3 regions of the Agrobacterium sp. SORGH_AS 787 genome follow, and region 2 is predicted to be linked to each of the others. Evidence: riboswitches for the same ligand, from Rfam matches in the RefSeq annotation. Region 2 holds a riboswitch; each other region holds the start of a gene.
What was found. A riboswitch is a leader RNA that binds a small molecule or an ion and turns the genes downstream of it on or off. The one in region 2 is predicted to bind thiamine pyrophosphate.
Positions count from the first base shown of each region.

Region 1: another riboswitch for thiamine pyrophosphate. It lies ahead of thiC (phosphomethylpyrimidine synthase ThiC); the one in region 2 lies ahead of thiB (thiamine ABC transporter substrate binding subunit).
Region 3: another riboswitch for thiamine pyrophosphate. It lies ahead of QE435_RS05200 (hydroxyethylthiazole kinase); the one in region 2 lies ahead of thiB (thiamine ABC transporter substrate binding subunit).

Region 1 covers NZ_JAUTBG010000002.1:635,616-646,238, reverse strand. Annotated here, with positions in the region: gene QE435_RS12570 (DUF1839 family protein) at 1-564, opposite strand, end outside; gene QE435_RS12565 (amino acid--[acyl-carrier-protein] ligase) at 581-1,492, opposite strand; gene QE435_RS12560 (acyl-CoA dehydrogenase family protein) at 1,497-2,678, opposite strand; gene QE435_RS12555 (acyl carrier protein) at 2,678-2,929, opposite strand; TPP riboswitch at 3,106-3,217, shown strand; gene thiC (phosphomethylpyrimidine synthase ThiC) at 3,324-5,147, shown strand; gene thiO (glycine oxidase ThiO) at 5,149-6,144, shown strand; gene thiS (sulfur carrier protein ThiS) at 6,113-6,310, shown strand; gene QE435_RS12535 (thiazole synthase) at 6,314-7,087, shown strand; gene QE435_RS12530 (P1 family peptidase) at 7,488-8,495, shown strand; gene QE435_RS12525 (winged helix-turn-helix domain-containing protein) at 8,492-8,887, shown strand; gene modC (molybdenum ABC transporter ATP-binding protein) at 8,881-9,954, opposite strand; gene modB (molybdate ABC transporter permease subunit) at 9,951-10,623, opposite strand, start outside.
Region 2 covers NZ_JAUTBG010000002.1:784,595-795,217, reverse strand. Annotated here, with positions in the region: gene QE435_RS13220 (thiamine diphosphokinase) at 1-507, shown strand, start outside; gene QE435_RS13215 (ABC-F family ATP-binding cassette domain-containing protein) at 512-2,338, shown strand; gene QE435_RS13210 (VOC family protein) at 2,436-2,828, shown strand; TPP riboswitch at 2,874-2,981, shown strand; gene thiB (thiamine ABC transporter substrate binding subunit) at 3,020-4,033, shown strand; gene thiP (thiamine/thiamine pyrophosphate ABC transporter permease ThiP) at 4,053-5,678, shown strand; gene QE435_RS13195 (ATP-binding cassette domain-containing protein) at 5,675-6,391, shown strand; gene QE435_RS13190 (M48 family metalloprotease) at 6,655-8,178, shown strand; gene QE435_RS13185 (MBL fold metallo-hydrolase) at 8,220-9,293, opposite strand; gene ffh (signal recognition particle protein) at 9,631-10,623, shown strand, end outside.
Region 3 covers NZ_JAUTBG010000001.1:1,178,814-1,189,436, forward strand. Annotated here, with positions in the region: gene alr (alanine racemase) at 1-971, opposite strand, end outside; gene QE435_RS05185 (Lrp/AsnC family transcriptional regulator) at 1,099-1,575, shown strand; gene thiD (bifunctional hydroxymethylpyrimidine kinase/phosphomethylpyrimidine kinase) at 1,589-2,389, opposite strand; gene thiE (thiamine phosphate synthase) at 2,386-3,045, opposite strand; gene QE435_RS05200 (hydroxyethylthiazole kinase) at 3,032-3,769, opposite strand; TPP riboswitch at 3,841-3,943, opposite strand; gene QE435_RS05205 (CHASE3 domain-containing protein) at 4,152-4,814, shown strand; gene QE435_RS05210 (telomere resolvase) at 4,819-6,156, opposite strand; gene QE435_RS05215 (Xaa-Pro peptidase family protein) at 6,246-7,388, opposite strand; gene QE435_RS05220 (AcvB/VirJ family lysyl-phosphatidylglycerol hydrolase) at 7,576-8,940, opposite strand; gene mprF (bifunctional lysylphosphatidylglycerol flippase/synthetase MprF) at 8,937-10,623, opposite strand, start outside.

The DNA.
Region 1 (10,623 bases), 150 kb from region 2:
GGGGACCGGCTTTTCCGGGAATTTGGCGAACTCCGCATAGGGCAGGAAGGGCGGTTCGCCTTCTTTCAAGTGGTGCTGGAACACGCCCGCATAGTCCTCGCCTTCCAGCGCGAAGTAGCCGGCATTGTGGAAATAATCGAGCTTGAGATTGGCGCGGTCGATGCGGTTGATGGCAATCGTCGTCTTGCCATGATCGTTGCGGTAGCCGACCCCATGCGTGTCCGGCAGGTAGAAGCTGTCCACCTCGATCAGGGAAATCCGGGCACGATTCAGCTGCGTTTCGATATGGGTTTCGACATTGTCGAAGATCGCAAGCTCTGTCGAGCGGATGCCGTAGAGCGCCTCGAGATCCTCGAGCGGCATCTTGAAGAAGGTAAAGTGGTCGCCTTCAAAGTCCTGCGTCAGGGTAAATCCGAACATGGCTTCCGGCGGGAGGCCGCAGGCAGCCACAAGTTCGATCCACAAATCGACAAAGCAATTGGTTTCCGGCCACATCCTGTCGGATGCGTGGAGCAGGTGAGGGACATGGCTCTCAGGGCTCAAGGCCGGAAAAATTGCCGTCATGCGTACCTCTTAGGCCTCAGTTCCATAGCGTATCGCGAACCGACTGCGGCCATTGATCGACATCAAGACCATGCTTGGCAAGGAGTGCAAGCGCCAGACGTTCCAGGCCGAAGCCGACGCAGGCGGTGTGGGCCACGGAACCGTCCGCGAGATTGAGACCCCATTTCGCACCGAAAGCGTCCTGGTGGTAGTTGAAGCTCATGCAGGCGGTCAGGTTGGTGGACGAGGTAACGGGGATCAGCAGCTCGAACTTCAGGTTCTGGTCGCGCTGATTGTTGGCCAGCATCCGGCCCGCACGGCCGAAGAAGGGATCGTTGGCGATATCGAGTTTCACGTCGAGGCCGATGCCTTCCATCATTGCCACGCCGCGATCCATCCACAGCTGGCGGAAATCGGTGACATCGCTTTCCGTGCCCATGCGCACATATTCGCGCATGCGGAAGAGCTGCTGACGCGCCGGGTCCTTGGAAGGCTCGTGACGGAAGCAGTAGGACTGAATATCGTAAAGACCGCCGCCATCGGGCAAATTGCCGCGCTTGGCAATGGTCGGGTAGAGCGGATAGCAGGCGGCAGGGGTCAGCACGATATCGGTGATCTTCTGGTCTTTCGCCCAGTCATCGCCGCCCTCATCCATGCACTTCAGCAATTTGATGTGGTCAAGCTCGCAGCCACAGAAGGAATGGACGGTGCCGGCAAGCTGCGGGAAGCTCTTCATATAACCGCTCTTTTCGAAGTAAGCGCGGTTGATGCCGGGCGGAAAGCGGATCGCTTCGGCCTTGTCGCCGCCGCCCACCTTGCTGACAAGTCTTTCGAGACCGGTGATGACGTCCTCGAACTGGCCGCTACGGCCATAGAGACCGTCCACGCCGGTATCGATGAGCAAACCCTTGTCGAAGAGCCTGTCGAGGAAAGATGTTTGTGCGTCCATGGTCCTACCTCAAAAGGCTGGTATCCTGCTTTTGAACCAGCAGGAGATTGGCGGAATTGCTCAAAATTCTGTCGTTGGAGATCATCAGCCGGGCGGAATGTGCGTCACGCAGATGACGACCAAGGCTATAGGGCGTGCCGTTCTTGTAGCCCATGATGCCGCAGATCAGCATGGCATGGTCGATGATTTCGAGAATGGTCTCGGACGAGCAGATCTTGACGTTGTTCATGGCAACGGCAAAGCCCATCGACATCAGCTTGTCCGGGTCGGCTCTCGTTTCCTCATAGGCCTTGATGCCGGCAATCACGTTGGATTTGACGATCTGCAGTTTGTTCGACACTTCGGCAAGACGCAGCGCACCGGGCGGCGCAGAGCCTGGGGATTTGCGGGCGGCGGCGCGCACGAAGCTTTGCGCCCGTGCCACCGCATCCGACGCGATGCCATACCAGACGCCGCTCCACAGAAGATGCGATGTGGCGAGCATGGATTGGGCCGCGATCTCGGCAAAGGGCTTGGGAAAGATCTGTTCGGCCGGAGCCTCGCCCTTGAACAGGAAACCGTCGGAGCGGGTGCCGCGCATGCCGAGCGTATCCCAGACATGGGTGCGCTCAAGGCTGTATTGGTGCTTCAAAAACACCGTCATCACCTGATCGGAGGGAGCGGCATCCTTGTGGGAACGCGAGGTGATGAGAATGGCGTCGGCTTCGCTGCCATAGGAAATAACGGTCGCGTCTTTTTCCAGGCGGCAGGTGCCACCATCCACTTCGATGGCGCAGATGGAATTGCGAAGATTGCCGCCAATGCCGCCTTCGGTGGTGGCGGAGGCGAGCAGCAATTGTTCGGAGGCAAGGCGGCGCATGAAGGCGCTGTGCCATTGGCTGTCTTCGCCGTGTTCCACAAGGCTTGAAGCCTTGATGTGGTGCATGGCGTAGATCATGGCCGTGGCCGAACAGGACTGTCCCAGAATGGAACAGATATCGGCAAGCTCCAGCATGGTGGCACCTTCGCCGCCCATGTGAACCGGCACCTGAATGCCGAGCAGCTTTTCCTGGCGAAGCGCGTCGACGGCCTCTCTCGGGAAGCGGCCTTCGGTATCCACCGCATCGGCATGTTTTGCGGCAATCGCCGCCACGCGCGCCGCCCGGGCGCTCAGTGCTTCACGGTGAGGCGCGACGGCGAGGTTCATCAGGCAGCCTCTTTCCCGTCGAGAATGGCTTTGACCGTGGTTTCGATGGCGGCAATGCTGGCAAAGGATTTGCGGTTCAGCATGCTGTCGGGAAACTCGATGTCGAAAGCTTCTTCCAGTCCGAGCATCAGCTGCACCGAGGCAAAGGAGGACAGTCCTACCGCATAAAGATCGGCGTCATCGGCAATCGTGTCGACGGAAACGGGAAGCTGGCCGAATTTTGCCAATACGTCACGGATAGTAGAATTCATCTCAAGTATCTCCCTTTAACTGGAGTCATTATCGCATAACTTCTGAGTTACATTTAAAAACATAACATTGTTATAAATGGTGGGGTTAATTTCCGGTGACATTGCTTGGTGCGCTATTCAGTTTCAGCGCAACCGACAGCCAGCTTGACAATCGGCCCCATGAGGTTTTTGATTGCGCCATTCACCAGGGGGGTCCCGGCAAGGGGCTGAGATACTGCTAGAGCGCGCAGTGACCCGTTGAACCTGATCCAGTTCATACTGGCGTAGGGACGGTGCAAACGCGGGCATTCTGGCAGAACCGGCTTCACGCCGGGGAACCGTCATCATTTCTATCCCGCGCTTTTCGTCTTCATGCTCGAACTGGGTCTCCACTGTTTTGCTTTGGAGCCTCACGATGAACATTGCCGCTAAAAACCTCACCCCCACCGTCACCACAGGTCCGTTGCCCGCTTCCACCAAGGTGCACAAGCCCGGCATTCTCCACCCGCATATCCGCGTGCCGATGCGCGAAATTGCGGTCCATCCCACCGCCGGTGAACCGCCGGTGACCGTCTATGATTCCTCCGGTCCCTATACGGATCCCTCGCATCTGGTAAACATCGATGCCGGTTTGCCGCGCCATCGCCAGGAATGGGTTCTGGCGCGTGGCGATGTCGAAGCCTATGAGGGCCGGCATGTGAAGCCGGAAGACAATGGCTTTGCCACCGGCGAGCGACTGACGCCGGAATTTCCGGTGCGCAACCAGCCGCTGCGGGCCAGGGATGGAAAGGCCGTCACCCAGCTGGCCTATGCGCGGGCGGGCATCATCACGCCGGAGATGGAGTATATCGCCATCCGCGAAAATCTCGGACGCGAGGCGGCGCAGGACAAGCTTGTGCGCGATGGCGAAAGCTTCGGCGCGCATATTCCAGATCATGTGACGCCGGAATTCGTTCGCCAGGAAGTGGCGGCCGGGCGCGCCATCATCCCCTCCAACATCAACCATCCGGAAGCCGAGCCGATGATCATCGGGCGGAATTTCCTGGTGAAGATCAACGCCAATATCGGCAATTCCGCCGTCACCTCCTCCATGGCGGAAGAGGTGGAGAAGATGGTCTGGGCCACGCGCTGGGGTGCGGATACGGTGATGGACCTTTCCACTGGGCGCAACATCCACAATATCCGCGAATGGATCATCCGCAATTCGCCGGTCCCGATCGGCACGGTGCCGCTCTATCAGGCGCTGGAGAAGGTCAACGGCATTGCCGAGGATCTGACCTGGGAGGTGTTCCGCGACACGCTGATCGAGCAGGCCGAGCAGGGCGTGGATTATTTCACCATCCATGCCGGGGTCAGGCTGCATTACATTCCGCTGACCGTCAATCGCGTTACCGGCATCGTCTCGCGCGGCGGGTCGATCATGGCCAAGTGGTGTCTGCATCACCACAAGGAAAGCTTCCTCTACGAGCATTTTGACGAGATCTGCGACATTTGTCGCGCATACGACGTGTCGTTCTCGCTGGGGGACGGCCTGCGTCCGGGCTCGATTGCCGACGCCAACGATGCCGCGCAATTTGCCGAGCTGGAGACGCTTGGCGAGTTGACGCAGATCGCCTGGGCGAAGGATTGCCAGGTGATGATCGAAGGCCCCGGCCATGTTCCGATGCACAAGATCAAGGAGAATATGGACAAGCAGTTGAAGACCTGCGGCGAGGCACCCTTCTACACGCTTGGACCGCTGACGACTGATATCGCACCGGGTTACGACCACATCACGTCGGGCATCGGTGCGGCGATGATCGGCTGGTTCGGCACGGCGATGCTCTGCTATGTCACGCCGAAGGAGCATCTGGGCCTGCCGGATCGAAACGACGTGAAGGTCGGTGTCATCACCTACAAGATCGCGGCGCATGCCGCCGATCTCGCCAAGGGGCATCCGGCGGCGCAGCTGCGCGACGACGCCCTATCTCGCGCACGCTTCGAATTCCGCTGGGAGGATCAGTTCAACCTGTCGCTCGATCCGGAAACGGCGCGCTCCTATCACGACGAGACGCTGCCGAAGGAAGCGCACAAGGTTGCGCATTTCTGCTCCATGTGCGGGCCGAAATTCTGCTCCATGCGCATTTCCCACGATATTCGCGCCGAAGCCCAGAAGGAGGGGCTGGAGGCAATGGCGGAGAAATTCCGCCAGGGTGGCGATCTCTATATGCCGCTGGAACAGCCGGTTCCCGGTGAATGAGATGCGCATTCTCATCAAAGGGGCAGGCGTTGCCGGTCTGACGGCTGCCCTTGAGCTGACGCGGCGCGGTCTTGCAGTGGCGGTGTTCGACACCGCCCCTCAGATCGGTCGCGGCGCATCCTGGTTTGCCGGCGGTATGCTGGCGCCCTGGTGCGAAAGGGAGAGCGCCGAACAGGCGGTGCTCGACCTCGGACAGTCGGCGCTCGACTGGTGGGAGGAGGCCACGCCCGGCCTCGTCACACGCCACGGTACGCTGGTAGTCGCACACGCACGGGACAAAGCGGAACTCTCGCGCTTTGCCTCCCGCACCAGCGGCTACCGCGTGGTGAATGAGGAGGAGATCGCGGGGCTGGAGCCGGACCTTGTCGGGCGCTTCCGCCATGGGCTGTTCTTCGAGGGCGAAGGCCATCTCGATCCGCGGCTGGCGATGGTGGCGCTGCATCGGCGTTTGCTGGAAAGCGGCGTGGTCTTCCATCTGGGTGGTGAGGCAATCGATGAAGGCGGCTTCGACCGCATCGTCGATTGTACCGGCCATACGCGGGTGGGCTCGCTCTCGGGACTTCGGGGCGTGCGCGGCGAAATGCTCTATCTCGCGACCGGCGAGGTTTCGCTGTCGCGCCCGGTGCGGCTCCTCCATCCGCGCATCCCGCTCTACATCGTCCCGCGTGAGCCGGGGCGCTTCATGGTGGGGGCGACGATGATCGAGACGGAGGAGGCGGGGCCGATTTCCGCCCGCTCGATGATGGAGCTCCTGAACGCCGCTTATGCGCTGCACCCGTCTTTCGGCGAAGCGCAAATCATCGAAAGCGGCACCGGCATCCGGCCCGCCTTCCCCGACAATCTTCCGCGCATTGTGAAAGAGGGCAAAACGCTCTTCATCAATGGTGCGTACCGGCACGGCTTTCTGCTCTCTCCTGCCATGGCGCGGCAGGCCGCCGATTTTCTTCAGCAAGAGGAGGTATCCCATGCGGATCCACGTCAACGGCGAAGTGCATGATCTTTCCGCCGCCACGCTGTCAGAACTTCTTTTCGCGCTCGATTTCGAGGGCGACTGGCTGGCAACGGCGGTGAATGGCGATCTCGTTCATGTGGAGGATCGCCCGCAATTCCATTTAAAGGATTCCGACCGGATCGAAATCCTTTCGCCCATGCAGGGAGGATGAACCATGTTTCGATTGTATGATCGCGATGTCAGCTCAAGGCTACTGCTCGGCACGGCCCGCTATCCGTCGCCTGCCGTTCTGGCGGATGCCATTCGCGCCAGCAGAACCGATATCCTCACCATTTCGCTTCGGCGTGAAACGGCAGGCGGCAAAAAGGGCGGGCAGTTCTTCGAGCTGATCCGCGAACTCGACCGCCTCATCCTGCCCAACACGGCGGGCTGCCACACCGCCAAGGAAGCGGTGCTGACGGCCAAGATGGCGCGGGAGGTTTTCAAGACCAACTGGATCAAGCTGGAGGTGATCGGCCATCACGACACACTCCAGCCGGATGTCTTCGCGCTGGTGGAAGCGGCCCGCATGCTCTCAGACGATGGGTTCGAGGTGTTTCCCTATACCACCGACGATCTAGTGGTGGCGGAAAGACTGATCGACGCGGGTTGCAAGGTGCTGATGCCCTGGTGCGCGCCGATCGGCAGCGCCATGGGGCCGCTGAACCTTACCGCGCTCAAATCCATGCGGGCGCATTTTCCCGATGTGCCGATGATCGTCGATGCAGGGCTGGGCCGCCCATCGCATGCGGCAACGGTGATGGAGCTTGGCTATGACGCGGTGCTGCTGAACACGGCGGTGGCCGGTGCAGGTAACCCGGTGATCATGGCGGGTGCCTTTGCGAAAGCCGTGACGGCGGGGCGCGAGGCCTTTCTCTCCGGCATGCTGGAGCCGCGTGATATGGCGGTGCCGTCGACGCCGGTGATTGGGACGGCTGTGTTTTCGTGAGGCTATTTTTAAGGTGAGTGCATCCTTCGTCCTCCCGAACTTGATCCACTGCTGTCGGGTTTAAAGTTCTGGTTTGGATCTGCCGCATACCCCCCTCTGCCCTGCCGGGCATCTCCCCCTCAAGGGGGGAGATCGGCAAGCGCAGCCCTTCGCATGTCCTATCTCACCGGAGTTTGGGGCGAGACGGTGCAACAGTTCGATCTCCCCCCTTGAGGGGGAGATGTCCGGCAGGACAGAGGGGGGTGCGGTCCGTCTCGGTGTGTTACCGAAAGAGCCGAAGTGTGGTGACGGAGAGGCCATTCCCCCAAAGGCAACTCGGAGTTCACGTCGTACCACGACACCCTAAGCCCACATTGACAACACACCCCCACAGCGGGATACCGGCATGACAACAGAAGGAATGCCGCCCTTGCATAATCTGCTGACCGATATTGACGGTGTTGCGGTGGGCCATGCCACCGATCTGGCGCTTGGCTCCGGCGTGACGGCCATCGTCTTCGATGAACCGGCGATTGCCTCCGGCTCGGTTCTAGGTGGTGCGCCGGGTGGGCGCGATACGGCGCTTCTCGATCCATCGATGACGGTGGAGGCGGTGGATGCCTTCGTGCTTTCCGGCGGATCGGCCTTTGGGCTCGATGCGGCAGGTGGGGTGCAGGCGGGGTTGCGGCAGGTCGGGCGCGGCTTTCCGGTGGGCAACACCCGCGTGCCGATCGTGCCGCAGGCGATCCTGATGGATCTTTTGAATGGCGGCAATAAGGATTGGGGGCTGCATTCGCCCTACCGCGATATGGGGTATGAGGCGTTCAAGGCCGCCTCGAACGAACCCTTTGCGCTCGGCACCGTGGGTGCTGGAACCGGCGCCTCTACGGCAACGGTGAAGGGTGGGCTTGGCTCCGCCAGCGCCAAAACATCATCCGGCATTACCATCGCAGCCATCGTCGCCGTCAACGCTATGGGCACGGTAACGGTGGGTACGACGCGCCACTTCTGGGCGGCCCCGTTTGAGCGTCAAAGTGAGTTTGGCGGGCTTGGCTTACCAGCGCAGTTTACCGAGTCCGATACGGCGTTGCGCTTTAAGGGTATGAGGCCGATTGCCACCACCATTGGCGCGGTGGTGACGGATGCGGTGCTGACCAAGGCGCAGGCGCACCGGCTTTCGATCCTGGCGCATGATGGGCTTGCCCGCGCCGTGCTGCCCTCGCATCTTTCCGGCGATGGCGACACGATGTTTGCCGCCGCGACGGGCAGACGCCCGCTCTCGCAGCCGAGCGATTTTGCCGAACTCTGCCATCTTGCTACGCTTGTCATGGCGCGTGCCATTGCCCGCGGCGTGTTCGAGGCGACCGCGCTTCCCGATGAGGGCGCGCAGCCGTCCTGGCGGGATCGCTTCGGAGCCGTGCAGCCATGAGCGACACGCCATCGCGCCCGCCTCTCAAGCCCGTGCTGCGGGTGGATTTTCCACCGGGCGAGCGGCTGGGGCGCGGTAAGATCGAGCTGATGGAGCATATTGTTGCCACCGGCTCCATCTCTGCGGCCGGACGCGCCATGGACATGTCCTACCGCCGTGCCTGGCTGCTGGTGGATGCGCTGAACCACATGTTCACAGAGCCGGTGATCGAATCGCAGCGCGGCGGCAAGCAGGGTGGCGGTGCGGGGCTGACGCCTTTTGGCGAAGAGCTTCTGCTGCGCTTTCGCGGCATGGAAGCGCGGATGCGCGAGGCGCTTCAGGCCGATCTCGACTGGCTGGACGCCAACCGGGCAGCCGACGATCGCAAGACGTTAGACCCTCCGTCTCAATAGGGATCAAGTGCCGCCGATTTGACGATGGCGAAGACCGGGCTTCCGGCTTTGAGCGACAGCCGCTCGATGGAAAGGCTTGTTAGCCGCGATTGGATGAAGGTGCCGTGGCACGCCACCTGCACCAGCGCCATGCCATCGGCCAGCGCGATGCCCGTGATGCGGCCTTCGAGAATATTGAGCGCGCTCAAGCCCTCCGGTCGCACCGTTGCCAGCATCACGTCTCGCGCCGGAATATGCACGCGCACCGCCTTGCCGGGCTCTGCGCTTTGCGCGGGTACCTGAAGCGCAGTCTGGCCGAGACGCACCGTCGCCAGCCGATGGGCGGCATCGAAGGCCTCCACCGTGCCGGAGAGAATGCTGCCCGCTTCACGCCGCTCCAGATAGGTGCTGAAGGCGGGCTGCGAGAGGATATCCGAGGCCGGGCCTGCGGCATCGATCCGGCCATCCTTCATCACCACCACCTGGTCTGCCAGGCGCGAAACCTCACTCACCGAGTGGCTGACATAAAGGATGGGGATCATCGTCTCGTCGCGCAGCCGTTCCAGATAGGGGATGATCTCGGCCTTGCGCGCCTCATCGAGGGCGGCCAGCGGCTCGTCCATCAACAGCATGCGGGGGGAGGAGAGGAGCGCCCGGCCAATCGCCACCCGCTGCTTTTCGCCACCGGAGAGCTTTTCCGGCCGCCGCTGCAACAGCGCGCCGATGCCGAGCATCTCGATCACATGGGACGTGGCGGCCGCATCGCTACCCGCACCAGAAAAACAGCGGCCATAATGCAGGTTCTGCTCCACGCTCAAATGCGGAAAAAGCCGTGCTTCCTGAAACACATAGCCGAAGCGCCTTTTATGCGCGGGCGTGAAGATGCGTTTTTGCCGATCCGCCAGCACAGCGCCATCCAGTTCGATCCGCCCTTCATCCGGCTTCACCAGCCCGGCAATGATGCGCATCACCGAGGTCTTGCCGGAGCCGGAGCGGCCGAAAAGCGCGGTCACGCCTTTGTCTGCGGTAAAACTCGCATCCAGCGTGAAGCTGCCCAGCCTGTGGCGGGCGTTGAAGGACAGCGTCATGGCCCGGCCACCCTTCTGCTCACCATGCGCGCCAGAGATTCTGACGCCAGCAGCGCCACCATGGAAATGACGATTGCCACCAGTGTCAGGCGCATGGCGCCCGCATCTCCGCCCGGCACCTGGGTGAGACTGTAGATGGCGGCAGAGAGCGTTTGCGTTTCGCCGGGAATGTTGGAGACGAAGGTGATCGTCGCGCCGAACTCGCCCATCGCCTTGGCAAAGGCGAGGATCATGCCGGCAATGATGCCGGGCAGGGTGAGCGGCAGTGTCACCGTCAGGAACACCCAGAGCGGGCTTGCCCCCAGCGTTCCCGCCGCCTCCTCCAGCTTGCGATCCACCGCCTCGATCGACAGGCGGATGGAGCGCACCATCAGCGGAAAGGCCATGATGGCGCAGGCAAGGGCGGCACCCGTCCAGCGGAAGGAAAAGACGATGCCGAAATGCTGATCGAGAAACGCGCCGATCACGCCCTTGCGGCCAAAGAGGATCAGAAGCAGAAAGCCGGTGACGACCGGCGGCAGGATCAGCGGCAGATGCACGATGCCATTCAGCAGCGACTTGCCAAAGAAGCGCCCGCGCGCCAGCGCCAGCGCAATGAGAATGCCGAAGGGAAGGCTTGCCAGCATGGCAACGGTCGAGACCCAAAGGCTCAACCGTATCGCCGTCCAT
Region 2 (10,623 bases):
TGGGTGGGTGATTTCGACTCTGCCGATGCAGCGCTTGTCGACGAATGGCCAGATGTGCCGCAGCAACCTTTTCCCGCCGCCAAGGGTGAGACCGATGGCGAGATTGCCGTTTCCGAGGCTTTGGCGCGGGGTGCGAAACGATTGACGCTGGTCGGCGCGCTTGCAGGCGAGCGATCCGACCATGCGCAGTTTCATCTGCTCTATGCTGTAGCGCTGGCCGAGCGCGGCTTCAAGGTAACGCTGACTTCCGGCAACGAGGAAGCGTTCCCGTTGCTTGAAGGTGAACTCGTGCTCGATTTGCCGCGCGGCTCGCTATTTTCCGTCGCCGGTTTTACAGTCCTTTCCGGCCTCGACATCGAGAATGCCCGCTACCCTCTCAACGATTTTGCGCTTGCCTTCGGCTCGTCGCGCACTATGTCCAACGTGGCTGAGGGTGACATTCGCCTTCGCCTCAAAAGCGGCAAGGCCATCGTGCTTGCCCGTCCTTACGATCTAACCGGAGCCTGATGCCTTGGCACCCCCCATTCTGAAACTCGACGATATCAAGCTGACCTTTGGCGTGACGCCCCTTCTGGATGGCGCCAACTTACAGGTGGAGCCGGGCGACCGTATCTGCCTCGTCGGCCGCAACGGGTCGGGCAAATCGACGCTGATGAAGATCGCCGCCGGCCTGGTCGAAGCGCAATCGGGCGAGGTTTTTCGTCATCCCTCCGCGACGATCCGTTATCTGGAGCAGGCGCCGGATTTCGGCGCTTACGACACCGTGCAGGCCTATGCCGAATCCGGTCTTGGACCAGGCGACGATCCCTATCGCGTCAGCTATATTCTCGAACATCTCGGTCTGACCGGCCAGGAAAATCCAGCAAGCCTGTCGGGCGGTGAAGCGCGTCGCGCGGCCTTGGCGCGGGTCATGGCGCCGGAGCCGGACATTCTCATGCTGGACGAGCCGACCAACCATCTCGACCTGCCGACCATCGAATGGCTGGAAAGCGAATTGCAGCAGACGCGAAGCGCGCTTGTCCTCATTTCGCATGACCGTCGTTTCCTCGAAAAGGTCTCGACCGCCACCGTCTGGCTCGACCGCGGCCAGTCGCGCCGTCTCAATCGCGGCTTCGGCCATTTCGAGGAATGGCGCGACAAGGTGCTGGAAGAGGAAGAGCTGGAACAGCACAAGCTTGGCAAGGCCATCGAGCGCGAAGAGCACTGGATGCGTTATGGCGTGACGGCACGCCGCAAGCGCAACATGCGCCGCGTGGGAGAGCTGCGCGACATGCGCGCCGCCTATCGCGGACATAAGGGTCCGCAGGGCACCGTGCAGGCAACCGCAGTCGAAGCGCGCGAATCCGGCAAGCTGGTCATCGAGGCGGAAGCCATCACCAAGGCTTATGGCGATCGCACCATCGTCGCCCCTTTTTCGCTGCGCGTGCATCGCGGCGACTGCATCGGCCTTGTTGGCCCAAATGGTGCTGGCAAGACCACGCTTCTCAAGATGCTGACCGGAGAGTTGGCACCCGACAGCGGCACGGTGAAGCTCGGCACCAATCTGGAAATCGCGACACTCGACCAGAAGCGCGAGGACCTCAATCCGAACGATACGCTGGCGCATTACCTGACCGATGGTCGTGGCGAAAGCCTGCTGGTCAATGGCGAGCAGAAGCATGTGACCGGCTATATGAAGGACTTCCTGTTCCAGCCGGAACAGGCCCGTACGCCGATTCGCAATCTGTCCGGTGGTGAGCGCGCGCGTCTCATTCTGGCGCGGATCCTGGCAAGACCGACCAACCTACTGATCCTCGATGAGCCGACGAACGATCTCGACATCGAGACCCTGGATCTGCTTCAGGAGATCGTCGCAAGCTTCTCAGGCACCGTCATCCTCGTCAGCCACGATCGCGACTTTCTCGATCGTACGGTGACCTCGACGATCGCGCCTGCCAATCCGGATGCGCCGGACGGACGCTGGATTGAATATGCAGGCGGCTATTCCGACATGATGGCGCAGCGCAAGGGTGCGGCAGAAGACAAGAAGCGTTCGGAAAAGCAGGAAAAGGCCAAGGCCTCGGCAAGCGCCGCGACCAGTGCCGAGCCTGCCAAGGCCAGGGGCAAGCTTTCCTTCAAGCAGAAATTCGCGCTCGAAAACCTGCCGAAGGAAATGGAAAAGCTTCAAGGCGAAATTGCCAAGCGCGAAGAGCGCATGGCCGATCCGCAACTTTTCGCCAAGGACCCCGGCGGCTTCAACAAGCTGGCAGACGAGATGGCGAAGCTGCGTGAGAAGCTTGAGGCCATGGAAGAAGAGTGGCTAGAGCTTGAGATGCTGCGCGAAGAGATGGAAGGCTAGGGCGCTTTCCGTCAAGGAATACGCTTCATTTTAGCGCCGTCTTTGACAGGTGCGTGAATATGGGCTTTGCTTTGCTCCAACAGGGAGGAGCCAGCCCATGCGTATGATCTTCGTCAATTTGCCGGTGAAGAATATCGAGATATCGAAAGCCTTCTTCACCGCGCTCGGCTTCAGCTTCAATCCGGAATATTCGGATGAGCGAACGCTGTGCATGATCGTCGAGAAGAACATCTTCGTCATGCTGCTTCAGGAAGAGCGCTTCCGCGATTTCATCAATGGCGAGATCGCCGATGCGAAGAGCAGCACGGAAGTGCTGACCTGTCTCTCGGCGTCCAGCCGTCAGGAGATCGACAGCATGCTAAAGACGGCGCTGTCCTCCGGTGGGCGCGAGTGGAAACCGGTGCAGGATCATGGCTTCATGTATGCCGCAAGCTTTCAGGATCCCGATGGCCATGTATGGGAACTGGTTTACATGACGGAGCAAGCATAGGCGCTTGCCGTCTTGCCAATAACCGATTGTGTCATTACATCTTTTCTCGCTCTAACGGGGTGCTTTGTCGGAAAGACGAGGCTGAGAGGCTTTAGCCAACCCGAAGAACCTGATCCGGTTAACACCGGCGGAGGGATTAGACGGCTTCCATCCAGACGCCTATTCCCGTAACCCATTCGAGAAGGTGTCTGATGTATCGTCGTTTTCTGCTGTCCGGCCTCGTCGCCGCATCCTTCCTCCTGCCGAGCCTTGGTGCTGCGCAGGACAAGAAGGTTCTCACCGTCTACACCTATGAAAGCTTCGTCTCCGAATGGGGTCCAGGCCCCAAGGTCAAGGCGGCGTTCGAGAAGACCTGCGATTGCACCGTCAATTTCGTCGGCGTCGCCGATGGTGTGGCGCTGCTCAACCGCCTGAAGCTGGAAGGTGCCGGCTCCAAGGCGGATGTCGTGGTCGGTCTCGACACCAATCTTATTGCCGAAGCTAAAGACACCGGGCTTTTCGAAGCATCGGGCATCGATGCCTCCGCGGCCAAGGTTCCCGGTGGCTTCAAGGACGATGTCTTCGTTCCCTATGATTACGGGCACTTCGCCGTCGTCTATGACACCCAGACGCTGAAGAACCCGCCAAAGAGCCTGAAGGAACTGGTTGAGGGCGACCCGTCGCAGAAGATCGCCATTCAAGATCCAAGGACCTCGACGCCGGGCCTCGGCCTGCTGCTCTGGGTCAAGTCGGTCTATGGCGACAAGGCGCCGAAAGCCTGGGCAAAGCTCAAGGATCGCGTTTTGACGGTGACCCCCGGCTGGTCGGAATCCTATGGCCTCTTCACCAAGGGCGAAGTGCCGATGGTGCTCTCCTATACCACGTCGCCCGCCTATCACATGGTGTCCGAGCACAGCGAGCGCTATCAGGCTGCAAGCTTCGAGGAAGGCCATTACATTCAGATCGAAGTCGCCGGTCTGTTGAAGAACGCGCCGGAGAAGGAGCTGGGCAAAAAGTTCCTTGCCTTCATCCTGACCCCTGGTTTCCAGGATGCCATTCCGGAAAACAACTGGATGATGCCGGTCACCGCTACGTCGCAGCCGCTGCCGGATGCCTTCAACAAGCTGGTCCAGCCGACCAAGACCTTCCTGATGTCGCCGGAAGAGGTGGCGAAGAACCGTAAGGCCTGGATCGATGAGTGGCTGACCGCGATGAGTGTGAAGTAATATCACGCGGACCCCGCCCGTGATTGCGCGCAGCGACAGAAGATGGTTCCTGATCAGTGGCACGGCGGCTTTCACCGCCGTGTTGCTCTTCATCGGGCTTGCGGTCGCAGCGCTTCTGTCCTTCGATACACAGGCGGCGTCGGGCGCCCTCTTCGATACCTACACGCTGCGCATTCTTCGCTTCACGCTATGGCAGGCGACGCTCTCCACCGTTCTTTCGGTCGCGCTCGGTCTACCGGTCGCCTTGGCGCTCGCTAGACAGAGAGATTTTCCCGGCCGTATCTGGATCATCCGGCTGATGGCGGTGCCCATGGGTCTGCCGGTGATCGTTGGTGCTCTCGGGCTGATCGCCATCTGGGGCAGGCAGGGGCTTCTCAATACGGCACTCCTCTCTGCCGGGGTGGAACAGCCTTTCAGCATTTACGGCCTTTCCGGCATTCTCATTGCCCATGTCTTCTTCAACCTGCCGCTTGCCGTGCGTTTCTTCCTGGCGGGGCTGGAAAGAATGCCCGACGAATATTGGCGCATGAGTGCCGTGCTCGGCATGAATTCCCTCTCCACGTTCCGCTTCATCGAATGGCCGGTGGTACGGCGGCTGGTGCCGGGTGTGGCGGGCCTGATCTTCATGCTCTGCGCCACGAGCTTCACGCTCGTCCTGCTGCTCGGCGGCGGTCCGGCTGCGACCACGATCGAAGTGGCGATCTATCAGGCGCTGCGCTTCGATTTCGATCCGCCACGTGCCATAGCACTCTCGCTAATGCAGATTGCGATGACCGGCCTGCTTCTCGTGCTGCTCTCGTTTCTGCCGGGTGCGGAAGCGGAGGGTCAGACGCAGAGCCAGACGGTTCGTCGTTTCGATGCCGCTCGCCCGTTGGCGCGTCTTTGGGATGGGCTTGTCATTGTTCTTGCGATGCTGCTGGTCGGGTCGCCGCTGATAGCGGTCGCAGTCTCCGGGCTGACTGCCGATCTGGGGCGTCTTTTGAGCGCCGAGGTGTTTCGACGCGCGGCGATCACCAGCCTGTCGATTGCCCTTCTCTCGGCATCGCTCTCGGTCCTTATTTCCGTGGCGCTTATTCGGGCGCGCCAGGCGATTGCAGATCGCCGCGAGCCGGGGCGGGGCGCGAGGGTTCTTTCGGCGATGCTGGGTGGCGGCGCTTCGATGGTGCTTCTGGTGCCACCCGTGGTGCTTGGCAGTGGCTGGTTCCTGCTGTTGCGTTCTTTCGGCGATGTGTCCGTCTTCGCGCCATTTCTCGTGGCGCTCATCAACATGCTGGTGGCCTTGCCCTTTGCCATGCGTGTTCTGGAACCTGCATTCACCACACATCAGGCGAGAACCGGCAGACTAGTTGCCAGCCTAGGGCTTAGCGGTTTTTCCCGCTTTCGCCTGATCGATCTCCCGGTCCTGTGGCGGACCTTCGCCATGGCCTTTTCCTTCGCCATGGCGCTGTCGCTCGGTGATCTCGGGGCCGTCGCTCTCTTCGGGTCCGAAAGCTTCGTCACCTTGCCGTGGCTGGTCTATAGCAATATGGGCAGCTACCGCACCAATGATGCAGCGGGTTATGCCTTCATCCTTGGCGTTATTTGCCTCATCCTCGCGGCAGGCGGCGTGTCGCGCCAATCCGAGAGAGCGAAAATAGCAGCATGAAAAGCGATCGAGTAAACGTCACGCTGGAACAGGTATCGCTGCAGCTTGGACAGCAGGCGTTCTTCCTTGATACGTCCTTCGAGGAAGCGAAGGTGACGGCGGTCGTCGGTCCTTCCGGGTCGGGCAAGTCGACGCTTCTCAACCTTGTAGCGGGCTTTGAAAAGCCGGCGAGCGGTCGCGTGCTGATTGGGCTTGAGGATGTCAGTGGACGCGATCCGGCCGAACGCCCGATCTCGCTGATCTTTCAGGATAACAACCTCTTCGCCCATCTCGATATCGCCACCAATATCGGTCTCGGCATCAGTCCATCGCTCCGTTTGACCAGCGAAGACAAGGCCAAGATTGCGTCAGCGCTGGAACGCGTGGGGCTTGCGGGTTTTGAAAAGCGGCTGCCATCCAGCATGTCCGGCGGCGAACGTCAGCGTGCGGCGCTGGCGCGGGCACTTGTTCGCCAACGGGCCGTCATGTTGTTGGACGAACCCTTTGCAGCACTCGATCCGGGCTTGCGTGCCGGCATGGCGGGGCTGTTGAAAGACCTGCAATCGGAAAACGGCAACACGGTCCTTCTCGTGACCCATCACCCGGACGATATTCGCCGTCTTGCCGATGCCGTGGTGTTTCTGTCGGATGGCAAGATCCTGTTTCAGGGAACGACGGAGGCCTTCTTTTCCGCCACAGACATTCCCGAGGTCGGCGCCTTCCTCCAGAAGTAGTGCGTTGCCGTGCCACAATTTGGACGCGGCGCAATGTCAATCCTGCAAATAGACAGTGAAGGTGCGTATTTTTTGCACTTGCCAATTAGGCTCAACTATTTGAGACATATATAGAGAACGTCTTTTGTCAGGGTCTTTCCGCAGCATAGATCGTTTTTGGGATCGTTTTGGATGTTCAGGCATTCTGGTGCCTGTGGGGTTTAAGCTGATATTCTGGTCTGCATATAACGGATGATCAGGAACGTTTGGAGCGGACTGGCGGTATGATGACGCGTGTGAAGGCCGTAAATGGCCGCTCCGGTCACAATGAGGAAAGACGGTCGGGATCGCGGCGGGGCATCGTAGCTCTCGGTGCCGCAGCATTGTTGCTGTCCTCATGCCAGTCGCTGTTCAGTCCCGCCTATCAGTCGACGCTGAAGCCTTCCGACAACCCGCAGACCGTGGAAGAGGTGCAGAAGAACGATCCGCGCGCGCAGATGGGGGCGCGTGAGCATCCGCGCATCGTTGCAAGCTATGGCGGCGAATATCACGACGAGAAGACCGAGCGTCTGGTGGCCCGCATCACCGGGGCGCTGACGGCGGTGTCGGAAAATCCGCAGCAATCCTATCGCATCACCATTCTGAACTCCCCAGCCATCAACGCTTTCGCGCTGCCGGGCGGCTATCTCTATGTCACACGTGGCCTGCTTGCGCTTGCCAATGACGCTTCTGAAGTGGCCGCCGTGCTGTCGCACGAGATGGGCCACGTGACTGCCAATCACGGCATCGAGCGCCAGCGCCGCGAAGAGGCGGAAGTCATTGCCAGCCGCGTCGTGGCGGAGGTGCTGTCCAGCGATCTTGCCGGCAAGCAGGCGCTCGCACGCGGCAAGCTTCGGCTTGCGGCCTTCTCGCGCCAGCAGGAATTGCAGGCGGACGTGATCGGCGTGCGGATGCTGGGGGAGGCGGGTTATGATCCTTACGCTTCGCCGCGCTTCCTCGATTCCATGGCGGCCTATGCGCGCTTCACCTCGGCCGATCCCGATAGCGACCAGAGCCTCGACTTCCTGTCGAGCCACCCCAATACGCCGCAGCGCATCGAGCTTGCCAAGCGCCATGCCCGCGCCTTCGGCCAGGAAGGCCAGGTGGGCGACAAGGGCCGCGACTGGTTCCTCACCGGCATCGACGGCCTGCTTTATGGCGATAGCCCGCAGGAGGGCTATGTCCGCGGCAATACGTTCCTGCACGGCAATCTCGGCATTCGCTTCGATGTGCCGGAAGGCTTCCAGATCGACAACAAGGTGGAAGCGGTTCTCGCAACCGGCCCTGGCGATATGGCGATCCGCTTCGATGGCGTGGCCGATCCCAAGCAGACCAGCCTGCCCAACTATCTGACGAGTGGCTGGGTGGCCGGCTTGATACCGGATACGGTGCGGGAAATTCAGGTGAACGGCCTGCCTGCGGCAACGGCGCGCGCCAGCGCCGACAAGTGGGATTTCGACGTCACCGTCATTCGCGTCGGCGACCAGATATTCCGTTTCCTCACCGCTGTGCCGAAAGGCAGCGCGCAGTTGGAAACGGTTGCGAACTTGCTGCGCTCCAGCTTCCGCAAGATGACGCCTGCCGAAATTTCCGCGCTGAAGCCGCTTCGCGTTCGTGTCGTTACCGTCAAGCCCGGCGAAACCGTTGCCTCGCTTGCCGCGCGGATGATGGGTACGGATCGCAAGCTGGAACTGTTTCGCGTGCTGAATGCGCTGAGCACCACGGCCTCGGTCGAGCCGGGTCAGCGGGTCAAGATCATTTCAGAGTAAGTGAAGTCTCGTCGGGAAGCGTTCTCAGTTACCCGCCTGCGTCAGACGGAGGGAACGTCGAACACTTCGCCCGGGCGCATCGGGCGGAACCTGTCTTTGGTCACACTCTGGTTTTTCAACGCCGCTTCGAGCGCGATTATGGGCGCGTCGATCGCCTCATCGGTCAATTGCACCGTGCCCCAATGGTGGCCGCAGGCGTAAGCCGCGTTGCAGATCTTCATGCCTTCCACCGCTTCTGCCGGATTTTGATGCTGGCCCTTCATGAACCAGCGCGGCTCGTAGGCGCCGAAGGGCAGGTTGGCGAGGCGGAAACTGCCATGCTTCTTGGCGGCGGCGTGGTAGTTCAGCCCGCTGTGAAAGCCGGTATCGCCGATATGGTAGATCTTGCCGCCGGGCGTCTCGATGACGAAGGCGGCCCAGAGCGCCATGCGCCTGTCGTTCAACCCGCGTGCCGACCAGTGGTGGCAGGGTTCGAAATGGACTTTGATGTCGGGGCTGACGGCAATCGCATCGCCCCAGTCTCCGACCGAAATCTTCGCCGCCTGCACCTTGGTGCGGATGATCGCGTCATTGCCGAGCGGCGTGACGAAATGCGGCTTGTGCTCGACATGCAGCCTGTGCAGCGTTTCGAGATCAAGATGGTCGTAGTGATTATGCGTGACCAGAACGAGATCGATCGGCGGCAGGTCCTCGAAGCGGATGCCGGGCGGGTTGACGCGCTTTGGCCCGATAAAGCTGAACGGACTTGTGCGCTCCGACCAGACCGGATCGATCAGAATATTCAACCCTGCCGTCTGGATGAGGAAGGAGGCGTGGCCAACAAAGGTGACGCGTAGATCATTGCCCTCGACGCGGGCCTCTGGCTTGGCTGTCGGATAGGGGCTTGGATAGTTCTCCGGCCACTCAGCTCTGTGGCCGTTGAAGCGCCATTTCATCAGGTCGCCAAAACCATTCGGCTGTTCGCCGTTGGGATTGAAGAATCTCACGCCGTCGAAATGATCGGAGGCGGGGCCGTTGTAATAAGCGCTGGCGTAGGAGCGGCTGGCAAAAATGCCGCCGCTGCCGAGCAGCAGGCCAGCAATGGCGGAGAGGCGAAAGAAGTTTCGACGGTTCATGATGTAAGCTATAGGAAGAGGATAGATAAACGACAAGCGCCATACTCGTCGAAGAAGCGTCTACAATGTCGTCCGTTTGAAGGCGTTTTCGCCAAAACACCGGACTTGCCTTGACTTTGGCGCGCATTTCCTGTTTATCCCGCCCGATCAGCTGGCAGTTTCAAGACTCCAAGCCACCGACCGGGACCCGTCAAGGTATAAAGAGATCCCGGAGGTCAACACCCGACAGCGCGACGCGCCCTCGGGTGCTTTTTGGCTTTGCCCATTTCCGGGCGTCTTGTTTTTGCCAGCAAAAGCACCGACGTTTCGGGAAACCGAAACGAAGAAGGAAGAACAGATGTTTGAAAACCTCCAGGACCGCCTTGGCTCCATTTTGAATGGACTGACCGGCCGTGGCTCGCTTTCGGAAGCCGATGTTTCCGCAGCGCTGCGTGAGGTTCGCCGTGCGCTTCTGGAAGCGGACGTGGCGCTGGAAGTCGTTCGTACCTTCACCGAAAAGGTGCGCGAAAAGGCGGTTGGCGCTTCTGTCCTGAAGTCCATCAAGCCCGGCCAGATGGTCGTCAAGATCGTCCATGACGAGCTTGTTGAAATGCTGGGCTCGGAAGGTGTTTCGGTCGATCTGCATGCGCCGGCACCCGTCGTCATCATGATGGTGGGTCTGCAGGGTTCGGGTAAGACGACCACCACCGGCAAGATTGCCAAGCGTCTGACGGATCGCGAGAAGAAGAAGGTGCTGATGGCATCTCTCGACACGCGCCGCCCCGCCGCCCAGGAGCAGCTGCGCCAGCTTGGCGTGCAGACCGGCATCGATACGCTGCCGATCGTTGCCGGCCAGTCGCCGACCGATATCGCCTCGCGCGCCGTCCAGGCGGCCAAGCTTGGCGGCCATGATGTCGTGATCCTCGATACCGCCGGTCGTACCCACATCGACGAGCCGTTGATGCTGGAAATGGCCGACATCAAGAAAAAGGCCAATCCGCACGAAATCCTGCTGGTTGCCGACAGCCTGACCGGTCAGGATGCCGTCAATCTGGCGCGCAATTTCGATGAACGTGTCGGCATTACCGGCCTTGTGCTGACCCGTATGGATGGCGATGGTCGTGGCGGCGCAGCGCTTTCCATGCGTGCCGTCACCGGCAAGCCGATCAAGCTGATTGGTACCGGCGAGCGGATGAACGAACTGGATGAGTTTCATCCACGCCGTATCGCAGACCGCATTCTCGGCATGGGCGATATCGTCTCGCTGGTCGAAAAGGCTGCAGAGAATATCGATGCGGAAAAAGCCCGCGCCATGGCCGAGAAGATGGCCAAGGGCAAGTTCGACCTCAAC
Region 3 (10,623 bases), on a different contig from region 2:
GCGGAAATATCGAGCGTGATGCTGTCCATCGACACGCGCCCGGCAATGGGAAGCCGAACGCCGTTGAAATAAGCGGCACCTCGGCTGCTCAGAGAGCGCGGCAGGCCATCCGCGTATCCCGCGGCAATCGTTGCCAGACGGGTTTCTGCGGTGGTGCGCAGCGAGGCGCCATAGCCGACGAAGCTTTCAGCAGGCACTGTACGGGTCTGAACCACGGCAACGCTTAAGCCGACGACCGGCTTCATCGGATTGGGAACGGTCGAGGCGGGCGCTCCGCCATAAAGCGCGATGCCCGGTCGCATCAGGGCATTGTGATAATCCGTGCCAAGAAAGATGCCGCCGGAATTGGCAAAGCAGACCGGCACGCCCGGAAATTGCTCGGTGGTCTTGCGCATGACGGCAAGCTGTAGCGCATTGGCCTGGTGATCAGGCTCGTCGGCACAGGCGAGATGGCTCATGATGCAGGCAAGATCGATGCCTTTGAGCATGGCCGGTGCCGCCAGCAGCGCTTCCACCTCGTAGGGCGCCAAGCCGAGCCGCGACATGCCGGTGTCGATTTGCAGTGCGGCAGGCAGAGTCTTGCCGAGAACGGATGCTTGCGCCGACCATTGGGCAATCTGCTCCAGCGAGTTGAGAACCGGAACGATATTCAGCGCAGAGCAGGAGGTTTCGTTGCCGGGCTGGAGACCATTGAGAACGAAGATTTTCGCATTGGGAGCGATGTGCAGGCGAAGAGACAACGCCTCATCGATATGAGCGACGAAGAAGTGCCGGCATCCCGCATCGTAAAGCACGGGAGCGACAATATCGGCACCGAGACCATAGGCATCTGCCTTCACCACGGCGCTCGTCACCGCCTGCGGCGCCTTGGCGGCGAGCTTGAGATAGTTGTCGCGAAGGGCTGCAAGATCGATGCTCAAATAGCCGCTTGCGCCACCTTGAGCTTTCTGCTGCTGGATGGTCATGTCCATTGTCGTTCCCTTTGTTTTTATCACAACAAGGTATTGCAATGATCCTTGAATTTAAGCAGTCTCAGTCGAATATTATTCGATAATATCTTCACTATCGCAATTTTATGCGATCATTCGGAATGAACTCATGTCTTCGCTCGACGCGACCGATCGCCATATCATCCGGCTGCTGCGGCTGAATGCCCGCATCAGCAATGCCAAGCTTGCTGCTGAAGTCGGGCTTTCGCCTTCCGCCTGTCTGCGCCGCGTGGATATTCTGGAGCGGGAAGGCGTTATTCGCGGCTACACGGCGATCACCGGAAGCGCCGCAGGCGGCGAGATGATCTCCGTCATCGTCCAGATCACGCTCGACCGGCAGACGGAGGATTTTCTCAATCGCTTCGAAAATGCCGTGCGGCGTTATCCGGAGGTACGAGAATGCTATCTCATGACCGGAGGCTCGGATTATTTTCTCCGCGTCGAGGTGGAAACGGCGGGCGACTTCGAGCGGGTGCACAAAGACATTCTCTCCAAGCTGCCGGGCGTGTCGCGCATCCATTCGAGCTTCGCCATCCGCAACGCGCTCGCCGCCCCCAAGCCTCGGGCGACGGAGCGCAAATCTTGATCGGGCAGGTCCGTCAGGGCGCCCACCAGCGGTAAAAATGGTGCACCGGCCCGTGCCCGTGCCCGACCTTCAGGTCGCGGCCCGCGGCCAGTGCACCCTGGAGATAATCTTTGGAAAGACCGACGGCATCCGTCAGCGGCAGGCCAAGCGCCAGATGGGCGGCGATTGCCGCCGCAAGCGTACAGCCGGTGCCATGGTCGTTCTTCGTCTCGATGCGCGGCATGGAAAATTCTTGAATCGTCTGACCGTCCACAAGAAGATCGACGCTCTCTGATCCGGTGCCGTGGCCGCCCTTGATCAGCACAGCCCTCGCACCGAGCGCCAAAATCATCTCCGCCTGTTTCAGCATCGCGGCACGCTCCGTGGCGATGCCGGTTCCCGTCAGCAACGCCGCCTCGGGTAGGTTCGGCGTGGCGAGCATTGCCTGCGGCAGCAATTCGCTTCGAAGAGTTTCGATTGCCTCTTCTTGAAGCAGCCTGTCGCCTGAGGTCGCCACCATCACCGGGTCAAGGACGACCGGTTGGGGCCGGCCGCGCAGTCTCTCGGCGATCGTTCGTATCGTGTCGGTGCGCGAGACCATGCCGATCTTGATCGCCTTGATATCGAGGTCGGAAAACACCGCATCCATCTGCGCAGCAATGATTGCCGCCGAGATATCTTCAACTGCGGTCACGCCCTTTGTGTTCTGTGCGGTGATGGCGGTAATGACGCTCGCACCATAGACGCCAAGCGCGGAGAATGTCTTGAGATCGGCCTGGATACCGGCCCCGCCGCCGCTATCGGAGCCAGCAATGGTCAAAGCAATCGCGGTCATGGGCGTACTCCCATCGCGTCATCCACAGCACTGCGAAACGCCTTAGCCGTCGCTGCGATATCGCCCGCACGAAACAAAGCGGAAATCACCGCTACCCCATCGGCACCGACCGTGATCACGTCTGGAACGCGCTCCAGCGTGATACCGGCAATAGCGCCAACGGGCAGGTCCGGGCGCTCGTTACGCAGATATGCCCTGAGTTGCTTCAGCCCCGCAAGCCCGACAGGCGTATCCGGATTGACCTTGGACGTGGTCTCGAACACGCCGCCAATGCAGGCATAATCGGCGGGTGCTTGCGCCACGCGCCGTGCGTCATCCATTGATTTCACCGTCAACCCGATGATCGCATCCGGGCCGAGAAGCCGTCTTGCCGTGTCGGCATCCATATCGTCTGCCCCGAGATGTACGCCATCTGCGCCGGTCGCCATGGCGACATCCAGCCGGTCGTTGATCACCAGCGGCACGCCCGTGTCTTTTAGCGCAGCGACCATGGCTTTTGCCTGGTCGATCATCTTGCGCGTGGAGGCGGTCTTGTCGCGATACTGGATGATCGTCGCACCATTCTTTGCGGCCAGAGCTGCAAGCTCGGGAAGTGTCGCGACATCTGTCAGAGAGGCGTCGACAATGGCATTCAGCCGGTAATCAATCTTCGTCATGTTCGATCCTCGCATGGGAGAGAATGTCTCCACTCTTCAGATTGAAGAGCGCGTCCAGAAAGGCGACCTCGAAGGATCCCGGTCCGCTGGCATGTCTGGCGGCGATCTCTGCCGAAACGCCGGTGACGGCCAGCGCCGATGCTGCTGCCAGCATCACATCCGGCTCGACAGCCATGAAGGCCGCGATGACGCCGCCGGAAAGGCAGCCGGTTCCTGTCACTTTCGCCATCAGGGCGTCACCGTTGACGATCCGAACCTTGCGATCGGCATCCCTCAAGCGATCGACGGCTCCCGTCTGAATGCGCAATGCGCCACCGACGTCCCCGATCACCGCCATTTCTGCTGCGTTCCCGCGCACGATCGAGGGGCGCAGGCGGCTCAATTCATGGGCGAAATCCAGCCGCGAAGGGGAGTAGTCGCAATGCACCGGATCGACGATCCAGGGCTTGCCCTGGTGATTGGCGATCGTGACGGCAATGCGGATGACCTTGCGGCGCGCTTCGTCCAGCGTTCCAAGATTGATGGTCACCGCATCGGTCTTTGTCACGAAGCTTTCGATTTCCTCTTCGGACGATGTCATGGAAGGGATGCCGCCGATTGCGGTAATGCCGTCGGCAGTGAATTTCTGCACCACCGTATTCATCAGGCAGTGGACACGCGGTCGCCGCTCGCGCACGAGGCCCAAAAGTTCTGCTGCTTTATTTGCGGTGGGAAAGCTTACCATGGGCCATTGATCTCCAGACACGCCATTTGCGAATCCGGGTAAGCATGGCGCATGGAAGAGAAAGCTCTGCCTGACGGCAACCGTTCCGTTCCTACGCCGGTATTAACCGGATCAGGTTCAAGGGTCCGGCTCACCGCCATCTCAGCATCGTTCGATGCTCCCCTCGGAATGCATGAAGCTAAAAGAGAAAAGCTCTGCCGTGTCAAGGTTCTTGAAATTCCGCTCGTCCTAACGGGCTTGCGTCAAATTCATAAGACGCCGTCTTGAACTTCGCAATTGTTGTCGCGTTGAACCAACTGGCATAATACTCTGCCATTCGTCGACAGCGTGGCATCAGCGGGATGTGAGACCTTGAATTGTGATTGCTTGGGCGGCCGTGAACATGTCTAACTGGTCTTGGACGTCGTTGCGTCAGAAATATCTGACTTTCCCGACTTTGTTGCGGTCGATCCCCGTTGGCGTCGTCGTCGCGGCCGGCATTCTTGCCACAAGCTGGACCCACGATCTGTTGAGCGACCACTACGACATGGTGGTGCATACCTATGAGGCAATCGACACGACCAAGGATGTTTTGATCGCGCTTGACGATGCCGAGACCGGGCAGAGAGGCTACCTCGTCAGTGGCGACAAGCGCTATCTCGCCCCTTATGAAAAGGCGATGGAGCGCCTTCATTTGCTTCAGAACGAGTTGATGACCCGGATTTCGGACAATTCCGGCCAGGTCGTGCGGGTCAAAACGCTGGACCAACTGATCGAGAAGAAGCTCGAAGAGCTGAAGCAATCGATATCGCTCTACGACGATGTCGGTGCGGATGCCGCCCGACAGAATGAGATCGGCTATATGGCTGTCGGCACGATGGATCGGATCCGAGAGATCATCGGCGAGATCACGGTTACAGAACACACCCTGCTGGACACACGCCACGCGGAAGTCGAGGCCGACGAGTTTCGCATTCGGGTGGTTGCGATCATTGTTGGCCTGGCATCTTTTCTAACACGCGCTGTTGTGGAGATGTATCTGGCGCGACGCTATAGAAGAACCTGATGGTCTATTCGCCCGCAATCCCTGGAATCTGATTGACGGTGATCATCTGGCGGATGGTGCGGTCTGCCACGCGCTCTGCGCGGGCCCGCGATTCCTGCTCGTCCTCTGGAAAAGCATAGGTCATGTAGGACAGCGATGTTTCAAGATCGTTGTTGTTATGGCCGAGGATGGCGGCGAAATAGCTGTTCTTCGTCACGTTGGCAGGCGCGAAGTTGCGATAGGCGATCTCGGCGTAGAGGTGGCGCAGGCCATAGGGCTTTGGCGGCTCTTCCTTCGGCCAGATGTCCTCGAATTTCGCCATCATCGCATCGCGCAGCGGCAGTCTTGCATCCGATGAGAAGTCGTCCACATTCATCCCGAACCATAGTTTGCCGTCGCTGCTGTCTCTCAAACGCCGATAGGCATCAAGCACGATTTTTGCCTGCTCCAGCACCGGAATTTCATAGGTGATGCCGTATTTGGTCCCTTCGCCCTGTTTCGTCTTCGCCTGGCCGTTGAACATCACGCTCCATTTGGAGACGCCATTGCCGTAAGGCGCTGGCGTGAACTCGGCCTGGGTGAAGACTTCGAAGGGGCGTCGCCCGGTGGTTCCGATCAGGCCGATGCCGATCGTCAAAGGGTCCTCGGAGTGAAGGAAGCGCCGGCATCGCCGCATCACCTCGGAATAATGTTCGAAGGTGATGAGTGAGCCGTGCTTGAGCGCAATCTTCGCCATCTTGGCCTTGCGGGCCTCGTCGTAAAGCTGCGGCGTGCCGGCGGCGATGCGCAGCATGGGGTGCTGCTCGCCAAATGCTTCGCGGATGGCGTTGCGATATTTGGTAATATAGGAAATGATCGTTGCCTGCGTTCTGCCGGTCATGGCGTCCATTTCCCGGTCCCACAGCGCCTGCATCTCTTCCTTGGTGCTGACCCCATTGATGGCGGAAATGAAGTCCGAAACGCGCAGCAGGAAGCGCGGCTTTCGTCCGGCCGTGTTGTGCTCCGCCCTTTCGATCTTCTCTACAATCGACATCGCGACCCCGCTTTGCGGGTAATCGCCACGCGCAATGTAGGTGTCGAGACGCTCGCGCAGCTTCTTCATGTTGCAGATGGCAAGCGGTGTGGTTTTTGGCCCGAACGCGTCTTTCAGCGCATAGCGGTACTTGACGATGTAGAGCTCAAGGGTTTTCGCGGTTCTGCCGTTCTCGAAGTGAAAACGGACCTCGTCGTCCCAAAGACGTCCGATCGCTTTCGTATCGAAGGTGCCATCGTCCTTGCGCGTTGTTTTGATCTTTTCGACGAACTCAGCGATGCGGTCGGCCAGGATAGGCGTTTTTGTTTTTCTTTTTTCGGCAACGGACATCGATTTCTCCTCAAGCTCTCTTGGGATAGAAAATATATGAATCTTGCGCAAGGGCTAACATAGGTGGAGGAGAGCCTGGACGTCCGAATTTAACCGAATGGCTGGACGGGCGAGTGGGCTGGCTGGGTGAACCAGTGCGGGCCGTCCGCAGCCATATAGATATGATCCTCAAGACGGATGCCGAACTTGTGCGGATAGACCAGCATGGGTTCGTTGGAGAAACACATGCCGGCGGCAAGCGGCTGCGTGTTCCCGCGCACGATATACGGGCCTTCGTGGATCTCCAGTCCAAGACCATGGCCCGCCCTATGTGGTAGTCCGGGAAGGGCGTAATCCGGCCCAAGTCCATGCCGTGCCATCACGGCGCGGGCTGCCGTATCGAGATCTTCACAAGGTGCGCCAAGCTGCGCGGCATCGAAAACTGCCTGTTGTGCTTCCCGTTCAATGGCCCAGGCGCGGGCGAAATCAGCGCTTGGCTCGTCCATCACGTAGGTGCGGGTCAGGTCGGAATGATAACCGTCGATCCGCGTTCCCGTATCGACCAGAATGACGTCGCCCGGCTGTAAGGTTTGTTCTCCGTCGGCGCCATGAGGCAGCGATGTCGCCTCACCAAAGGAGACGATGCAGAAGGAAGAGCCGCCCTCGCCGCCAAGCGCACGGTGCTGCTCGTCGATGAAGCGGACGACATCGGATGCGACTACGCCTGGCTTCATCATGGCATGAGCGCGCTTGTGCACTTCCAGCGTCAGGTTCATCGCGTAGTGAATAATGGCAATTTCGGCGCTGGACTTGAGAAGCCGGAGGCCGCGGATCACTGGGCCTCCGTCGACGAGACGATCAGGCCCGACCTTGGTGGCAAGGCTGTGATAGATGAAGAGCGGGAGTGCATCATCCAGCGCGATCAGGCCGGATGGACCGGCAAGGCTTGCGACACGTGCCGCAGGGCTTTCTTCTTCCTGCCAGATGTGAACCTCGCCCTCCAGATGCGGCAGTGTGTCGACGCGGCTCTTTTCGAAGCCCGGCACGATGTAATGGAGAGCATCAGGGGTGATAACGGCACCAAGCAGGCGCTCGCTCTGGTGCCATACCAGCCCGGTAAAATAGCGCAGGCTTTCAGTCGAGCCGAGAAGGACGGCGCTGAAGCCATGCTCGCGCATTTTCACCCGTAAGCGCTGAAGCCGCTCCTGTCGTTCGGTATCGGAAATGGCAGCGGGCTTGTTGGGAAATTGCATGTACACACACTTTGGTTGCCGTACCCACGGCGTGTCGCAATATCTCCGATATGCGCCACGTTTCGGGCCATTGTTCTTTAGCAACGTCGCTGACACAGGTCGTTCGACCCGTTTGCACGACACGCTGTCAGAATCAGTACAAAGCCTGCCGGCTGTATTCAAGATGTCGACAGCGACTGGAGCGGCGTTATTTTTGCAGTCGCTGCTTCAGCGAAGCAATGATCTTGCGCGTCAGCGCCTCATAGTCTTCATCGAAATGGTGGCCGCCTTCGATCCCAACGAGCTCCATCCCCTTGTCTTTCAGCGCAGGGCAGGCGCTTTCATCGTCATCCGTACCATAGACGCACTGGACGATTTTGGGGTTGATCTTGGCAAGATCGTTGACGGGATCTTCCGCGCCATCCGAGGAAACACCCAGCCAGCCGCCAACCGAAATCTCATAGGAGATTTCATGCGATAGCGATAGCAGGCTCATCTGCACCACACGAGACTTATCCTTCTCAGGCAGGGCATTGTAAGCTGCTGGCAGAACGTCTGCGCCGAAGGAATAGCCGACCAGCAGGACATTGTTGACCTTCCATTCCTTACGGTAGGTATCGATGATGCGCGCGAGATCGTTGGCCACATCCTGCGGCTTCTTCTCAGACCAGAAATAGCGCAGGGAATCGACGCCGACGGTTGGTATGCCGTCCTGTTGCAGGAAGCCGCCGACATCCTTGTCGAGATCGCGCCAGCCGCCATCACCCGAATAGATGATTGCCATCGTGTCCATGGTCGGCTTGGTTTCGAGAATGGTGAGCGGCAGGCCAAGCGGGCTATCGGAATTTGCGGCGGCATCGATCCGGTCCTGAAGAACCTGGGTCAGCGCCGTCGTCGCGTCGTCGGTGACATCCTTCACGTCGATGTCCGAATGATCTTTCAAAAGTGCATCGACATGGGCGCGGCCCTTCGGGTCGGCCTTGGGCGTGAAGAGAACGGTGACTGGCGCGGGAAGCGCACCATCTGTCAGGCCGTAGATCGTGCGATCGCCGTCCTTGTCTTTCGTTGCAGGCGTGCAGAGCACCTTCTTCAAAGGAATGCTCGCCATCGGATCAACTGCGACGGCCTCGCCAATGGTTGCCGCCGGGCTCTGGGCGATCATCGCCAGGACAAGCGCGCCGCCATCGCCTGTGCCGGCGATGATTGGAAGACTGTAATTCGAGACGCCGGCCTTGCGCTGGATTTCCTGCGCGAGTTGCTCGATGTCGGAAATCATGTAGACGCAGTCATCCGGGTCGGTCTCAAGCGACTTTATATAGGCAGGAAAATCGATGCCGACGACGGCGGCACCCTTTTCGAGCAGAGCGTCTGCTTCCTTCTGCTCGCTTTCATCCCAGCCATTGCCATCCGACACCAGGAAGACCGTGGAGGTGATGTCGCCATCGGGCAGGAGAATGTGATTGGCCGGGATCATGCCGGTCTCGTATTTTTGAGCGTCCTGCGCTGGCGCGTGTGAGGGCAGCAAAACCGCTGCCGTAAGCAATGCGCCTGTGAGGCGTTTCAAAAATCTCATTTACCGATCACTCCTCTCACGCCGCCGCTGATGAGAACCGTTGCGTCCATCAATGCCAGAGCGGCGCTCGTGCCGTTCGAGACGGCAACATACCGTGGCTCCCATTTGGGATGAAATTTAGACTTGAAGGCGCGCAGGCCTTTGAAATTGTAAAAGCGCTCGCCATGCTCAAACAAGGTGCCGCCGATACGGTCCCAGACCGGTGCGGCATCGCGCTTCGACATGCCGGACAGCGGCGCCATGCCGAGGTTGAACTGGGCATAGCCCTGTTCACGCATGTGCTCGATGATGCTGACGAAAAGAAAGTCCATGGAACCGCGCGGCGCATCCGGCGCAAAGCGCATCAGGTCCACCGTGACTTCGTTCTTGGTATCGGTCATCAGCAGATTGGCGAAGGCGGTGATCTTGCCATCCTTATGCAGTACGGCGACAGGTTGAGAGAGGATGTAGTCTCGCTCGAAGGAGCCGAGCGAGAAGGTCTTCTCGCGGGTGTTGTGGTGCTCCAGCCAGGAATCGGAGACGCTCTTCAACTCGTCATAGATGGCCGGCACATCCGGCGTATCGACAACCGAAAAGGTCAGGCCGTCACGCGCTCCACGGCTCAGCGACTGGCGCAGATTGGCGAGCTTGCCGCCCTTCAGTTCGAAGCGCTTGAGGTCGATCATGGCGAGTTCGCCGAGCTTGAAGGCGCGCAAGCCGGCATCTGTGCAATAGGGCAGCGACGCGGATGAGATCTGGTAGAAGACGGCTCGTCCACCATTGGCACGCACGGTTTCGACGAACTGCCAGATCAGATCGGAAAATTCGCTTTCGTCCCCGACAGGATCGGCGAGTGCGATCCAAGAGCGGCCACGAATGCCATACATGATGAAGGCGTTGCCCTTTTCCGAGAACATGATGTGCTTATCGCCCATACGCACGAGATTGGCGTCGGCCACGTCCTGCTTGGCGACGATTTCGGTGGCCTTCTCGATGTCGTCAGGTTTGATCTCTTCCGGCCGATAGGTGACGGGTCGCAAAAGGCTGAAGATGGCGATGGTGGAAGAGGCAAGCACCAGACCGAGGACCGCACGAAGGCCTCGTGGCGCTTCCTCGGAAAATTCGAACTGCCACCACAGCGTCTGGCTGTAATCCGTGTCGCGATAGACGAAGAGTAGAATAGTGGCCGCACCGGCGACGATCACCGCCATGGCGGCGATCCAGGTGGGGCCAAGCGCCTGCCGCAGAAGCGAGGCGTGGCGGGTAAAGGCGCGCATGTTAAAGAACAGCGCCACGATGAAGATGCCGAGGAAGATCGCCTCGAAAATGGCGATGGCCTTGATCAGCGAGAGGAACAGGCCCCCGGATGCTGCTACCAGCGCCACCCACCATGCGCCATCCAGCCGCTGGCTCAAGCCGCGCGATGCGACGACGAGACCGAGGCCCAGGATACTGGAAAGAAAGTGCGCAGCTTCGATGATGGGAAGCGGAACAAAGTTCGAGAGGAAATCCAGGTTGCTGTTCGGCGTTGGCGTCACGGAAGAGAAGATCAGCATCGCGCCGAGGATGAGGGCAAAGGCCGAAAGAAGCGACGGCGCCAGGCGACCGGCCAGATTACCGATATCGGCCATCACCGGCTTTGCGGCGAACTGCTTCATCTCGGTGATCAGCATCAGGATGATGGCGAAGAGAAGCGGCAGGACG